Regions from separate parts of the Paenibacillus sp. GP183 genome, predicted to be linked through region 2. Evidence: riboswitches for the same ligand, from Rfam matches in the RefSeq annotation. Region 2 holds a riboswitch; the other holds the start of a gene.

Region 1 (7,148 bases), 280 kb from region 2:
TAAGAAAGTCTATTTCGGATCTCCGAAATAGACTTTCTTATTGGCGAATAAACCTACCTTTGAACGCGGTCGCTCATCTTCGAATGACCTCGATAGAGGTTTATCTCATATGAAAAAAACATTCGATCTCCAAGCGAGTTTGCTCGGAAATCGAATGTTATGTAAGTGGGAATCCTCGAATGTTATTTAAGTATGAGTCCTAATGATTGAATTTAAACAATTCGTTTGGCACCGACGTATCTTCCACCCCAATATCCGCCCCATAGCGTTTCAACCTTAACTCCATGGTTGGTTGCGGAGATGAAATTACCATTGCCTAGATAGATACCGACGTGACTGATGCTGCCATTTGCGAAGAATACCAAATCGCCTGTTTTTAATTCTTTGACGGCAGTGCCTCTGCTGAACATTTGTGAAGAAGTTCTTGGCAGATCAATTCCTTTGCTTGCAAACACATATTGAACAAAACCTGAACAATCAAAGCCTTTGGGAGTGGTTCCACCCCAAACATAAGGAACGCCGATGTAACCATTTGCAATTTGCGCAATCTGATCTGTAATGCTTGGAATGACAATTGGTGGTGCTGGCGGCGGCGGTGGTGGAGCGATATAAGCGGACTTATGATCTTTGCCGTCTGCTTTTATGATCGCTACCTGGTTGCTTGCATCCCATTTGATTTCCGAACCAAAGGTCTCGGAGATAAAACGAAGAGGTACGAAAGCGCGGCCTTCTACAAATGCCGCACTGCCCTGCAAACTCTTTGGCGCGCCATTCACAATAACTTGGCTGGCGCCGGTCGACAGCATAATCGAGTTCTGATTGCTCGTTAACTTGACGTTAACTTGCGTATCGCCTTCCATGCTCCAATCGACTTTATACCCTAACTTCTCGGATAGAAAACGAAGTGGAACCTGGAGATTGCTGCTGCTGTCGATAAATGGCTGTGCGTCGGGAAACTGAACCAGTTCATCATTAATTTGTACTTTCACGATGCTTGCAGCCGATGCATATGTCGGAGCTGCTGCAGCTACCGCTAAGCTTCCACAAACTAATGCGCATGACAAAACAATGCGTTTAGCAAATGACTTCAATAACCTGCCTCCTATGAGCCTCCGAGGTTAGTTGACGGGTTCGGGAAGAGGATTTCCCTAGTTCGCTTCTCCTTAGCGGATTACGATCATTCACCCCAATAAAGCATCCCCCGTACCCAAGCCTTTGCTGCTTGTGGATTCGGCAATTTTTTCTCTGTGCTAGATTACCATAGTTTGGTTTGATTGATCAACCCCTTTTACGGTGTAAATAAATTACAAATGAAGAGAACATGCGATATAACGAAAAAAAAGGCGAAAGAGTGAGGGCGATAAACCCTTGTTTTCCTTCGTCTTTTGCCTGTTCAATTGATTTTTATATATTTTAAACATCTATGATTGATGTGGCGCGCCCTGAGAGATTCGAACTCCCGGCCTTTTGATTCGTAGTCAAACGCTCTATCCAGCTGAGCTAAGGGCGCACAAAAGCGGAAGACGGGGTTCGAACCCGCGACCCTCGCCTTGGCAAGGCGATGCTCTACCACTGAGCCACTTCCGCAAACGATGCGCGTAGAGGGACTTGAACCCCCACGGTTGCCCGCCAGATCCTAAGTCTGGTGCGTCTGCCAATTCCGCCATACGCGCATGGATTAAATAAACAAATGGTGAGGCATGTAGGATTCGAACCTACGACACCCTGATTAAAAGTCAGGTGCTCTACCGGCTGAGCTAATGCCTCATGATGCAAAATAATGGCGGAGCCGACGGGATTCGAACCCGCGGTCTCCTGCGTGACAGGCAGGCATGTTAGGCCTCTACACCACGGCTCCACACTGGTAAAATTGGTTGCGGGGGCAGGATTTGAACCTGCGGCCTTCGGGTTATGAGCCCGACGAGCTACCGGGCTGCTCCACCCCGCGTCAGTAAGCTGACTCATGGCTCAAGTCGATTTCCGTCATGAGCAACGAAACTTACTTTACCATGTATGAAGAACAAATACAAGTTCCGGCTTAATTGCGCGTCGATTGGAAAAACTCAATGAGTTCCATATCCAGTCCATTAAAAAAGAAATATCGGGCTCCATTCGGCAATGTTGTAATGTTCTGATCAATTCCGCTGAGCTCCAGAGCTTGAATTCTGGAAAATTCCGCTTCAATGTCATCCACGGCAAAAGCAAGATGATGAACCTTCCCTTCCTGCGGCAGCCCTTCTTGGTAACCCTCAATCAATTCAACCTCGGTTTCGCCTTCAACATCCAATCCTAGAAATGCCAAACGGATCACTTCATTCGTATGCAGCAAAGTCCCTTTCAGCTTTAAACCAATGACTTCTTCATAAAACCGGATGGAAGCCTCAAGATTGGCGACCATAACGCCGACGTGTTCAATTCTTTTAACAGGCATGGGTGATTCCTCCTAGATTTCCATTGAATTTCTCTCCATTATTATAAAGCAGTACAACAAGTTGTACAGAGCTATTGGAAAATTTCAGGAAAAAGGCGATAATGATGTAAGCGACAGAGTTAACCTGATTCAGGGAGATATGGAGCATGAGACGATTAAAATTGCTGCAAATTTATCAAATTGATGGAATTACGCCCAAGCATCGTTCTGAACGCTTTGATTTTGACCGCATTCAGGGTGAGACCTTTCAGGAATTAATGGAAATACAAGTAGGGTCTCCCATGATTCTGTCGTCTTTGACGCAAGAGGCTCCATTCAAAACAACCAAGGTTCAGGCTATCGATCATGACGGCACCGATTTTCGTGTGCTGACACGAAATACGATTTATCATTTTGAGATTTTTTATAATTGACATTACGCCAACAAAAAGTTCCAAAACGCCAACTGACGCTATACTGGAGTAGTGAGGTGTTGCAAACATGAATCAAATGAACAAAGCTCTCTCCGAAAGGCTTAAGTCCAGCCGGGAGAATAAAAATTTCAAACAAAACAAAATTGCCGAATTGCTGGATATCCATAACAGCACCCTGGCCAAATATGAATCAGGAGATCGTGAACCTGACACCCATACGCTGATTCGGTTAGCAGATTTATACGAAGTATCTTTAGAGTGGTTGATCGCAGGGAAAAGCAGCCGATCAACGAGTACATATACAGTGGATCCGGCCAGAGATTTTCTGGCGCTTGAAGGTCTGAAGTACGAGCTTACCCAAGAAGAAGCCGAGCATTTGAAAGAAAGCCTGGAGACGTTCAGGCAATTGGCTGCCAAGAAAAATCGTCAAAAGAAACAATAACAACGGTCATCACAGAAGATGCCGTTGCTTGATGCGAGGTGCCGAAATGAGCGAAAATTGGTTGATTGGGGCAATAGCTTTTTTGGCTGTGGTTCTTTATGGTTTATATGAATTCATCCGCACTTCTGCCATGATCCACACCCTCGAACGCCCCTTGTGGAAGCATTTTAAGGATTGGGATAATAACGTTCCGCCTATCAAAAAGCGGGTCAGAAACAAAGACTTTCAAAGAGACTATTATGCATATAGCCGCTTAAGCTCGGAAGAACTGATAGAAAATAGGATTATTCTAAAATCCCAAGAAAACTTAGGATCGTTTATCCAGGTTTTACTGGATTTGCTCTGGAAGCTGTCACTTCCCATACTGGTTGTTGCAATCGGATCAACGAATCTGCCGCCAAACCATCCATTCACTGTTCAATGGAATGAAGTAGTTCAACAGTTATTCCATTCTTCACTGATTTGGATAGCGGCAAGTATGGCTTCATTTTCCTGCATCGTGCTGGTTCAATTTCTTTTTGCTCGGAACCGCAAGAAATGGGTGAACTACCATCTTTTGATTATTGACCAAGTGTTGGAAAAAACTTTCTAATCATTTCAGATACCGCTTCGTTCTTAATCGGCTTGCTTAAGTACTCATCCATGCCGGCTTCCAGGCACCTTTCCCGATCTCCATTCAACGCATTGGCGGTGACGGCTATAATGATCGGGCATCTCTCGGGGGCCAAATTGGATTTGATTCTTTCCGTCGCTTCCAGTCCGTTCATATCAGGCATATGGACATCCATGAAAATAATATCAAAATCTTCGTAAGCCGCCATTTGGATAACTTCATTTCCATTTACAGCAATACGCACCGTATGCCCCTGTTTCTCCAAAATCTTTGAGATCACAAACTGATTGATTTCATTATCCTCGGCTACCAGGATTTTCAGCTTCATGGGAGCTGTTTGATCAGCCTCCCCCCATGCTCTTTGTTCCGAGCCTTGCATTTGATCTTGATCTTCTTTCTTAAAAATCGCAGTAAAAACAACCTTCAGGCCTTCATCATCCGCATGCTCCACCCAAATCTCTCCATCCATAAGGGTAACAATTCTTCTGCAAATGGCTAAGCCTAAACCTGTTCCTTCATATTGACGAGTCATATAATGATCCAACTGATAGAAGGGCTCGAATAACTGATGGATATGTTCCTTGGGTACGCCAATTCCCGTATCCTTTACGATAAATTCCAGCTTGATATGGCGTCCCTTTTGCGAAAGCTTGTTCACCTTAATGGTGACTCCGCCCGTTTGCGTGAATTTGATAGAATTTCCGATCAGATTCAGTAACACCTGCTTTAACCTATCGGAATCTCCCCTAAGTTGAACAGGTATGTCAGGGCTAACGGAATAAATCAAATCCAACTGCTTTTCATAGGCTTTAAACGATAAAATATCAAACGTTTCCGCAATGCATTGCCGGATATCCAAAGGACCCTCCTGCAGCACCGTACTGCCTGATTCAATTTTGGAAAAGTCCAAAATACCATTTATGATGGCAAGCAGGGAAGATCCGCTTTTCCGAATGATTTCTATATACTCTCTTTGCTCAGAGTTCAGATCGGGAGATTCTATCAGGAGATCAGTCATGCCAATGACCCCATTCATGGGCGTGCGGATTTCATGACTCATCATAGCCAAAAACTCACTTTTGGCTATGTTGGTTTTTTCGGCTGCTTCTTTGGCGATCAGCAGTTCTTTTTGTTTTGTAATATCTTTGGCGATGATATAATAACCGGTAATTTCACTATTGATAACAATCGTAGCAATTGTCGTTAAAACTTCAACAGTATGGCCGTCCCTGTGGTAAACAGTATTAATGTTTTTTTCTGTGTCGACATGCTCTTGGGGTTTGGTAAGAATCATGTGCAAATGTTCAGCCCCCCAATGATTCTTGAAATGCTCGTTCCAATCATCTCCTGGACTGTATACCCAGTAAGCTTCTCAGCCATCATATTCGTGTTTATGATGTTCCCTTCCAAATCCAGAGAAATCACAGCATCATGGTTATAATCTTTTAGCGAAGTATAGCGTTGAATGCTTTCCTGCAGCTTAAGTTCAACATTTTTTCTTTCGGTAATATCCTGAACCGTGCCATTCATTTTGGAGGGTTTGCCATCCCCGTTATATTGGACGACCCCGCGAATATTCAAAAACTGAACCGTACCGTCCTGCTGCAAGTGGCGGAATTCCAAATTACACGATCCATCGTGAAAAGCCTTTTTGATGGCATCCATCACACACCGCTGATCGCTGGGGTGCACAAGATTTAATGCTTCTTTTGGTTTTGAGAGCTTTTGACGAGGATCTATATCGTAGATCCTGTACATTTGATCCGAAAATACAATTTTTTCGTTAAGGATATCCCACTCCCAGCTGCCAAGCATGGCGATCCGCTGTGCTTCAGCCAGATTATCTTCATTTTGTTTGCGCTCAGTTCTATCGCGGCCAATCCCAACAATATTAAGCACTTCACCCTGTTCATCCCTTATGACTTTGTAGCTGGTTTCAAACCAAATGTAATTTCCGTTTTTGTGGAGCACGCGAGTGGAAAACACATCATTATCCACAAAGGACGTCGCTTGAACTGCTCGCAAATCCTCCGGATGAAAAAAATCTATCAGCTTCGTATTTCCTACGATCTCTTCCGGCATATAGCCTAATAAGTCAAAGACCGAAGGGGAGCAATATTGCAAAATCCCATCAGGCGAACTGTATGAAATGATATCCTGTGCGTTCTCGGAAATAAGCTGATACAGCCTTTCCGTTTCCAGCAGCTTTTGCTCAGCTGCCTTTTTTTTCGATATATCGATGATATGAGTGATAAAATACTGAGGGGTTTCATCTATTTCATCTCGAACCAAAGAAATATGCAAGGAAGCCCATTTGACGTTCCCATTTTTTTGGATATAGCGCTTTTCCAATTCATAGGAAGACGCCTCTCCGGTAATTAATTGATTGACTGTGCTATTATTTAGATCCAAATCATCTGGATGAGTGAGTTCTTGAAAGGTAAGCTGTACAAGCTCCTCCTTGGAATACCCCAAAATGTTGCATAAAGCTGGATTCACTTTCAACCATGCTCCCTCGAGAGAAACGATCGCAATGCCTATCGGAACAAATTTGTACACATGGTCAAAAATGGAATGCTCATCGATTTCTGCAGGATTCATGTCACCACAGCCTTCCATCTCAATCCTTTTAGCCTTATTATAAATCTATCATAATCTTATTTTTTTTAAAATACGACAACTGCTATTCATGATAAAATACGATTTATAATAAAGTTGGAAGTTATGATAAAAATGGCTAAAATGGTTGCAAAGGAGGTATCACATGCTTAAGGAATTTAAAGAATTTGCATTTAAGGGAAACATGGTAGACCTTGCCGTTGGGGTAATTATCGGAGCAGCATTTGGTAAAGTCGTGACTTCCATCGTGAATGATTTGGTCATGCCGCTTATCGGGCTGATTCTGGGAAAAGTTAGATTTAATGATCTGTTTATATCGCTTAATGGAGAATCGTATATAAATTTAGATGCAGCGATTCAAGCTAAAGCACCTACGCTGAATTATGGGCAATTCATCTCCAACTTTTTGGACTTTTTGATCATTTCCTTTGTTATTTTCCTGGTCATCCGACAACTGTCCAAGTTCAGAAAAAAGAGCGAGTCCAATGAGAAGGAATCTGAGTCCAAGGACCCCGTCACCAAAGAATGTCCGCATTGCTTATCCGAGATTCCGATCAAAGCGACCCGCTGTAAATTCTGTACCTCGGAATTAGAGACAAGCAATCAAAAATCCGCAAGCTCTTAAACATC
Region 2 (7,148 bases):
AGGCCAGCCAAAATCCCAGGAAACTTAAGCAGATTCCAAATAAAATCCCCCAATAGATGTGCTTTTCCACGTATGCCCCATCTCGTGAGCCATAACGGAGAGAATCTCATCCTTCTGAAGCTTGCCTAGAGTCGTATCCCACAGCACAATCCGGGCATTTCCACCGATCCCAGTCACATACGCATTAATTGTATTCGTTCGCTCCGACATAGGATTCGCCCTTTTCAACCTGCTGCGGAACCATAAACGAATAGGGGTCAGCCGACGTTCCCTGAATTTCCTGCGGGATGATGAACAGATTGCCTTTCAGTAAATAAATGCATATGCACAGAGCATAAAATCCAAAACAGATGAAGAGGAACGTATACGATCTTTTCATAAGGCTGTCTTTCCCTTTTTTTCTTTTATTTTACTTCCTATGAAACATCCTTTATATAACTTTTCAGACGGAAAAGCTGGATGCTTTCATTAGAATGATCATGGATCATCGTGTTGCTTTCTTTTTTTATTCAACTGGAAAAATGTGATAATATAGATATTACAGTACTCTGCCAGCTGTTTTTGGGTCTCGCTTTAATAGGTTACGGTTCACTAAAGGAGGAAAAAAGCAACATGATCATCGGAGTACCCAAGGAAATCAAGAATAATGAAAATCGCGTCGCCCTCACACCGGCCGGCGTTAATTCTTTCATTAAAGCTGGTCATCAAGTATTGATCGAAACCCATGCGGGAATGGGGAGCAGTTTTCTCAACGAGGATTATGCGGCGGCAGGCGCTCTGGTTGTCGATCAAGCCGTAGATGTGTGGTCAAGAGCAGATATGATTATGAAGGTGAAAGAGCCTCTTCCCTCCGAGTATGCCTATTTTCGAAAGGACTTAATTTTATTTACATATCTGCACCTGGCTGCAGAACCCGCATTAGCCCAAGCTTTAGTTGATTATGGCGTAACAGCCATCGCGTATGAGACGGTCGAAGTGAATGGCGCATTGCCGCTTTTACTGCCTATGAGTGAGGTAGCAGGCCGCATGTCTGCGCAGATAGGGGCCCAATTTCTGGAGAAACCGCATGGTGGAAAAGGCGTTCTGCTCAGTGGAGTTCCCGGGGTGAGACGCGGTAAGGTGACCGTGATTGGCGGGGGCGTTGTTGGCACGAATGCGGCCAAGATCGCCGCAGGTCTCGGAGCGGACGTAACCGTGATTGACCTGAACCCGGATCGTCTTCGTCAATTGGATGACATATTCGGTACAAGTATTCACACTTTAGTGTCAAATCCGTCCAATATCGCTGAAGCTGTGGCGGAATCGGATCTTGTCATCGGAGCGGTATTAATTCCGGGAGCAAAGGCGCCGAAGCTTGTAACCGAGGACATGGTGAAAGCCATGAGCCCGGGTTCCGTTATTGTGGACGTCGCGATTGATCAAGGCGGTATATTTGCAACCGTGGACCGCATCACGACCCATGATAATCCAACGTATACCAAGCACGGGGTCATTCATTACGCAGTTGCCAATATGCCAGGAGCTGTTCCAAGAACATCTACCCTTGCCTTAACGAATGTAACCGTCCCTTATGGACTGCAGATTGCAAGCAAGGGTCTCAAGCAGTCCATTCAAGATAACCGTGGTCTTAAACTCGGGGTTAATGCTGCAGGCGGCTGCATCACGCATGAAGCTGTGGCCAGAGATTTGGGCTATACCTACAAATCGGTTGAGCAAGCCATCAATTAGTCATTCTTCTACCAAGGATAACCGGCTGCGCCGTCCTAAATGACGAGCGCGTTTGTCAAGGTTGATGCGAAGCTAGTCAAGTTTATAAAAACTTATGCTTTCTGATCAACTCAAAAAAATGCAGCTGAGGGTTCCCCCTCAGACTGCATTTTTATTTGCTGCCTATGCGCGGAATTATCTTACCAAGCAAATGTACACGAAATGATGACCAACAGAATAAAGAGAACCAAAATTGCTGCAGTGCTAGTTCCGTAACCTGCTCCAGCTACTGGATATGACATATATTACCCACTCCTTTCAAACTGAGTTCTCGTTACTTTCCTATACTACGTTAGTTCAAACATCTTGATTGGACATGAGTATAGAGACACGCGCACATTTTTTTAACATGCAGACCTGTCATTTACTCGTAACCTAGCTAACTGTAGGTTCAAGAACCGTTAACGTGGGTGGATTGGTTTTGAGATTAACACTTGCTCCTATTGGAACGGCCGCCTTATAAACCCCATGCGCGGCCGACAAATTTGAAAGAAGCGGCTTGCCCAGAGGTACGATCACTTCATTGATCAAATCATCATAGGTTTTGCCATAAGTGTCCAGGCAATTCGTACATTGCCCCATGACGATACCGATGCAGTCTCTAAATTTCCCTGCCAATATCAAATGATTGATCATCCTGTATACTCTATTGACGGGCTCATGCGTTTCTTCCAGGAATAAAATTTTTCCGAGAGTATCTATTTCATACGGTGTACCTAAAGTATCGACAATGGAAGTAATATTGCCCCCGACAATGGGTCCCGTGACATTACCCGATACTCTGGCTGTCAGCGGAACCCCGGGAGGATTGACAATATTATGCGTGGTCTGAACGACAGAGGTAACTTGAAAAAATTGATTAAAATTATATGCTGGAGTGCTGCTCCTGAAATCAAACAGTAGCAAGCTCGAGAACGTGATCAAATCGGAAAATTGATACAAGGTGTTTAATAGTACTGTAATATCGCTGTAGCCGGACACAATTTTCGGGTGTGCGGCTATCACATTGTAATTCAAGTGAGGAAGAATACCTGCGACTCCAACTCCTCCTCTGGATGGCAGGATCAATTTTACTTTCGGATTATTAAACATGTCCATCAAGTCGGAAGCTCTCTGTTGATCCGTTCCGGCAAGGAAACCATCACTCGCATAAACATACTTGCCCAAAACAACTTGGAATCCCATATTTTCTAATGTCGTAATACTGGATTGAATGATAGAGGGATCCAGTGGACTCCCCAATGTAACAATTCCAACTGTATCTCCAGGCCGCAACCTAGGCGGAGCTATTGCCATATTAACACACCCCTAACCGAGTATATCTCTATATGTATGTTCTGCAGTTAGGAAACATGTTTTTTTGTAGCTGGTAAAATATGTGGGTTTAGTTTTTAAAATGGATATGTTAATCTAGCATAAGCCGAAACTTCCAAAATGGGAGTGCGGGGGATTAATTTACTATGAACGGGAGATATACCTGTTCATTTGGGGTGAATCTCGGCTTAAATCCGAGTAGGGCTACCCTTTGATCCGAACCCGACAACTAACCTCGCAGGCAATCTACTAAAAGGAGCAATAATCTATATGAAAGTTCAAGCTATGAAGGCAACATTGGCCGGGCTTGCCTTAAGCCTGTCTATCGCTGGCTTTTCCATGCCCGCGCACGCCGCGCAATCTTCCGGGACATATGTAACCGGAGCAAACGATACCTTTTGGTTGATTTCGAAAAAGCTTAACATCAATGTGAATGAATTGATGGCAGCCAATTCATCGATCAACCCGCTTAATGTATACGAGGGATTGACTTTAACACTCCCTAACGGCAAGAAATCGACAACAGGATCCAAGACCAAGTCAACTCCTGCTGCCCCACAGACTCCGGCCAATTCGGTCACAACTGCTTCTGGAGCGCCATCGTCCTATAGCAAAGTGATTAACGCAGTTGCAACAGCTTACTCCGAGGTTGCAGCAGAAAATGGAGGTTGGGCAGGCGTTGATTACTTTGGTAATCCGCTGAAAATCGGGACTGTTGCTGTTGATCCCAAAGTCATTCCACTCGGGACCAAGTTATATATAACAGGGTATTCCTCGCCTGGTCTTCCTAAAGGTGGAATGTACGCTACCGCAACGGATATTGGCGGAGCGATTAAGGGTAACCGAGTCGATATATTCAAACCGACCTCAACGGGTCCTGTGGCAGATTTCGGTTTCCAAAATGTAAAAATCTACGTATTGAAGTAATATACATGACCTTCGGTTCAATCGAACCGAAGGTCATTTTATTCTTTGAGACCTTCGGTTCATCGAACCGAAGGTCTATTTATTCTTGGACACATGCAGCAGCTCAGGGATGGTTACCATTTCGTAGCCTTGGCTTTTCAACGTCCGTATAATGGTGGGTATGGCTTTAACGGAACCTGACAAGTCTTCCCCTTCGCCTCCTCCGCAATGCTGCAGGATGATTGCGCCTTGACGATTGGCAGATAGGACATTATGAGAAACCTTGTCGGCGCTAATTCCTTTCCAATCTAAAGAATCTACATTCCAATTGATGATCAGATAACCATGGTCCATGGCCCAGCGAACCTGCTGCTCATTGATGGCCCCATAAGGAGGACGAAGCAGTTTCGGTATATACCCGGTGATCGGTTTCAGGATAGATTGCGTATCGTCGATCTGCTTCTTGAAGTTTGATATGGACAGCTTGGATAAGTCTGCATGGGTGTATGAATGATTCCCGACAATATGGCCTTCTCGTATCATTCTGGCTATGATCTCAGGGTGAGCCTCAGCGCGTTTGCCAATCACGAAGAAGGTCGCATTTACATTGTTTTGCTTCAAGACATCCAGAACCTGCCGCGTAAATATCTCATCAGGGCCATCGTCAAAGGTCAAGGCCACTTTCTTCTCTGTTACGGGTCCGGATAATATAAATGTGCGGTCATATTTTTTTCGGAGCTCCGACAGAGACAATGATTTATGGGCTATGCGTCGTTGCCCGACCGGAACTGATTTTTTGGGTTCACGATACTCGGCTTTGCTTTTATTCCTGCTGGTTTGAGAGCTCGGGTTAAGCACAGATGAATTAGCCGGGGCTTTGGCTTCTAGATTAAGCTCGGACTTAGGCTTATCCAATGGGAAAAGCTGCCTCGACTTAGCCATAACCGGAGGCAGGATTGGATGCTCTGAAGGTATACTTACCCCATTGGGTGCAAGTACGTCCGGTATGACGCCTTCACTGCTGTGATCTTGCTGATGACTGCTCTTAAACCCGCAGCCTGGCAGAAGGCAGCTTGAAATAAAGATAACGCTAAAGATCATTAGATGCTTCATTGTTTAACCTCCCCAAAAGTCTGCCGCATCTTATTCTTGTTTATGTTGTGCGATTTGGATGATCGTTATCCGAATACGGAGGTTGTGAATCCACCTTTGCATTCGTTATAATGAAACCATCTGATTATGGTAAAGGAGGGTTTCATCCCATGAGTAACAAAGAAATCGAAGATGAAGTGATCCGTAATTACCAACGTGAAGAAAATATGATGATTCTTATATTTGCCCAATGGTGCGTGAACCATGACCTCGACCCGGCCGAACTTTACCGCAATGCCTATCCGGAGCAAAAGGATAATGCTTCGCTTCGTCAAGCCCTTGATCTCACTGTACCCAAGGAAGAGGCCGGTGATGTGCCCGATGATACGTTATTGGGGGTGCTTTCTCTGTTTGGCAACGAAGAGCTCGCTTTCGTAGTAACCGAAGAAATTCGCAAAGGCAAACACCGAGCTTAGCTTTCTCTCCAACAAAAAAACCCATCCCCATATATGGGAATGAGCGCAAGCTTAAAGTTTAAAAATCCATTCAAGCTTATATTAATTCAACCATTCCTTAACCTTTTGCCCAAAATAGGACAGCAGTGAAACAGAATCCATATGTCCGCTAAAATCCTCGAAACCCAGATAACCCTCATAGCCTACCGATTTTAAATCGCCCAGCAGGAGCTTCCAATTAGCAATTCCTTGTTGCAGCGGCATCCATTTGCAGGTCCACTCCTCCATTCCGTCCACGATGCGACCGGTGCGTTCCCATCCGGCATTTTTTACATGAACATGGGCCAAATACGGACCTAAGAGTTCGAGCCCCATGCGAAAATTCTCAAATCCTTCATGCACCATATTGCCGGCATCATGCAGTACTCCGATATGTTCAGGATCAAAATGGGAAACAAGTCGATGCGCCAAACCTGTACTAGGCGCAATCGTCACATGATGGATTTCTAACAAGCCTTTTATCCCATATTGCCGGGAAAGCTCCTGAACATGGTGCAAATAATCCACCGCTTCCGCATAAAGGTCATTGTAGTTCTTGCTGCCGTTGTAACGAGGTACGCCCACTCGAATAAAGCCTGCATCCAGCTTTTTGGCGATCTGCATCACTTTTTCCGTGCCAGCCACATCACCGCAAGTTAAATAAGGCGTCACGCTGATGGTTTGTATGCCGTGGCTTTGAACTTGCTCACGCAAGTTCTCCAATTCCTCATCGGAGGTCCCCGGTACAATGGTGGACAGATTATTCCCCCAATAGGATGGCTCTTGACTCGCTGCTTCTTGAGAAATCGGGGCATATCTCCATTCCACGCCTGAAATTCCTGCCGCTGCAGCAGCAGTGATTAGCTCTTCCTTCGTTAAATCCGGCGTCATCACGGTAAACACAGACAGTTTCATAATATCCTCCCGCATAAGAAATAGATGGTGTTGATTATCTTCATTTTGCAGTATAATAAAAACGTATTCATTGCAAATAATGGGCTAAAAAATGCTTTTATTGACCTTGTACAGCAAAGGAGGACTTATATGCTGGAGGTTTATGAGGATTTGCAAAAGTCTATTTATTATAGCCATACCGTTCGAAATGAGCTGCCTAAAGTAGATTTTCACCAGCATCAAGAGCTCTTTGAAATCTACTTTTTTCTCACAGGACATGTTCATTATTTTATTGAAAAACAAGTTTACCCGCTGCAATACGGCGATCTGCTCGTGATGAACAGCAATGAGCTGCATAAGCCCAACTTCCAATCCAATCAAAGGTATGAAGTTATCGTCATCCATTTTAACCCTGCAGTGGTCGCGGAGCTGAGCTCTCCGGACTTTGACCTGCTGGGATGCTTCACTAATCGTCCGCTGGGTGAACAAAATCATATGCGCTTCTCGGATCAGAGGCTTCAGGAGCTTCTTCACTTGTTTGACCGTCTGGAAAAGCTCAGCATGCCGCGAACAGCTGCAGGATCGGACATTCTTTATTTAACTGCCTTTTTGGAGCTGCTGGTCTTTCTGGGCCGTGCTTTTAACAGCGAGCAGCATGGACAGAGCGATGAACCATCCGCT

What was found. A riboswitch is a leader RNA that binds a small molecule or an ion and turns the genes downstream of it on or off. The one in region 2 is predicted to bind cyclic di-AMP.
Region 1: another riboswitch for cyclic di-AMP. It lies ahead of BLV33_RS21930 (C40 family peptidase); the one in region 2 lies ahead of BLV33_RS20505 (3D domain-containing protein).

The regions. Positions count from the first base shown of each region.
Region 1 is NZ_FNSW01000001.1:4,441,669-4,448,816, reverse strand. It holds gene BLV33_RS21930 (C40 family peptidase) at 213-1,091, opposite strand; cyclic di-AMP (ydaO/yuaA leader) riboswitch at 1,093-1,246, opposite strand; tRNA gene BLV33_RS21925 (tRNA-Arg) at 1,434-1,510, opposite strand; tRNA gene BLV33_RS21920 (tRNA-Gly) at 1,516-1,587, opposite strand; tRNA gene BLV33_RS21915 (tRNA-Leu) at 1,594-1,673, opposite strand; tRNA gene BLV33_RS21910 (tRNA-Lys) at 1,692-1,767, opposite strand; tRNA gene BLV33_RS21905 (tRNA-Asp) at 1,782-1,858, opposite strand; tRNA gene BLV33_RS21900 (tRNA-Met) at 1,872-1,948, opposite strand; gene BLV33_RS21895 (VOC family protein) at 2,039-2,431, opposite strand; gene BLV33_RS21890 (hypothetical protein) at 2,578-2,844, shown strand; gene BLV33_RS21885 (helix-turn-helix domain-containing protein) at 2,912-3,286, shown strand; gene BLV33_RS21880 (hypothetical protein) at 3,333-3,878, shown strand; gene BLV33_RS21875 (ATP-binding protein) at 3,847-5,193, opposite strand; gene BLV33_RS21870 (PAS domain S-box protein) at 5,190-6,500, opposite strand; gene mscL (large conductance mechanosensitive channel protein MscL) at 6,664-7,143, shown strand.
Region 2 is NZ_FNSW01000001.1:4,162,078-4,169,225, reverse strand. It holds partial or broken gene BLV33_RS20535 (M48 family metalloprotease) at 1-210, opposite strand, end outside; gene BLV33_RS20525 (hypothetical protein) at 185-379, opposite strand; gene ald (alanine dehydrogenase) at 613-1,728, shown strand; gene BLV33_RS20515 (YjcZ family sporulation protein) at 1,908-2,009, opposite strand; gene BLV33_RS20510 (S66 peptidase family protein) at 2,143-3,063, opposite strand; cyclic di-AMP (ydaO/yuaA leader) riboswitch at 3,176-3,342, shown strand; gene BLV33_RS20505 (3D domain-containing protein) at 3,352-4,008, shown strand; gene BLV33_RS20500 (polysaccharide deacetylase family protein) at 4,084-5,100, opposite strand; gene BLV33_RS20495 (hypothetical protein) at 5,250-5,555, shown strand; gene BLV33_RS20490 (sugar phosphate isomerase/epimerase family protein) at 5,637-6,488, opposite strand; gene BLV33_RS20485 (AraC family transcriptional regulator) at 6,618-7,148, shown strand, end outside.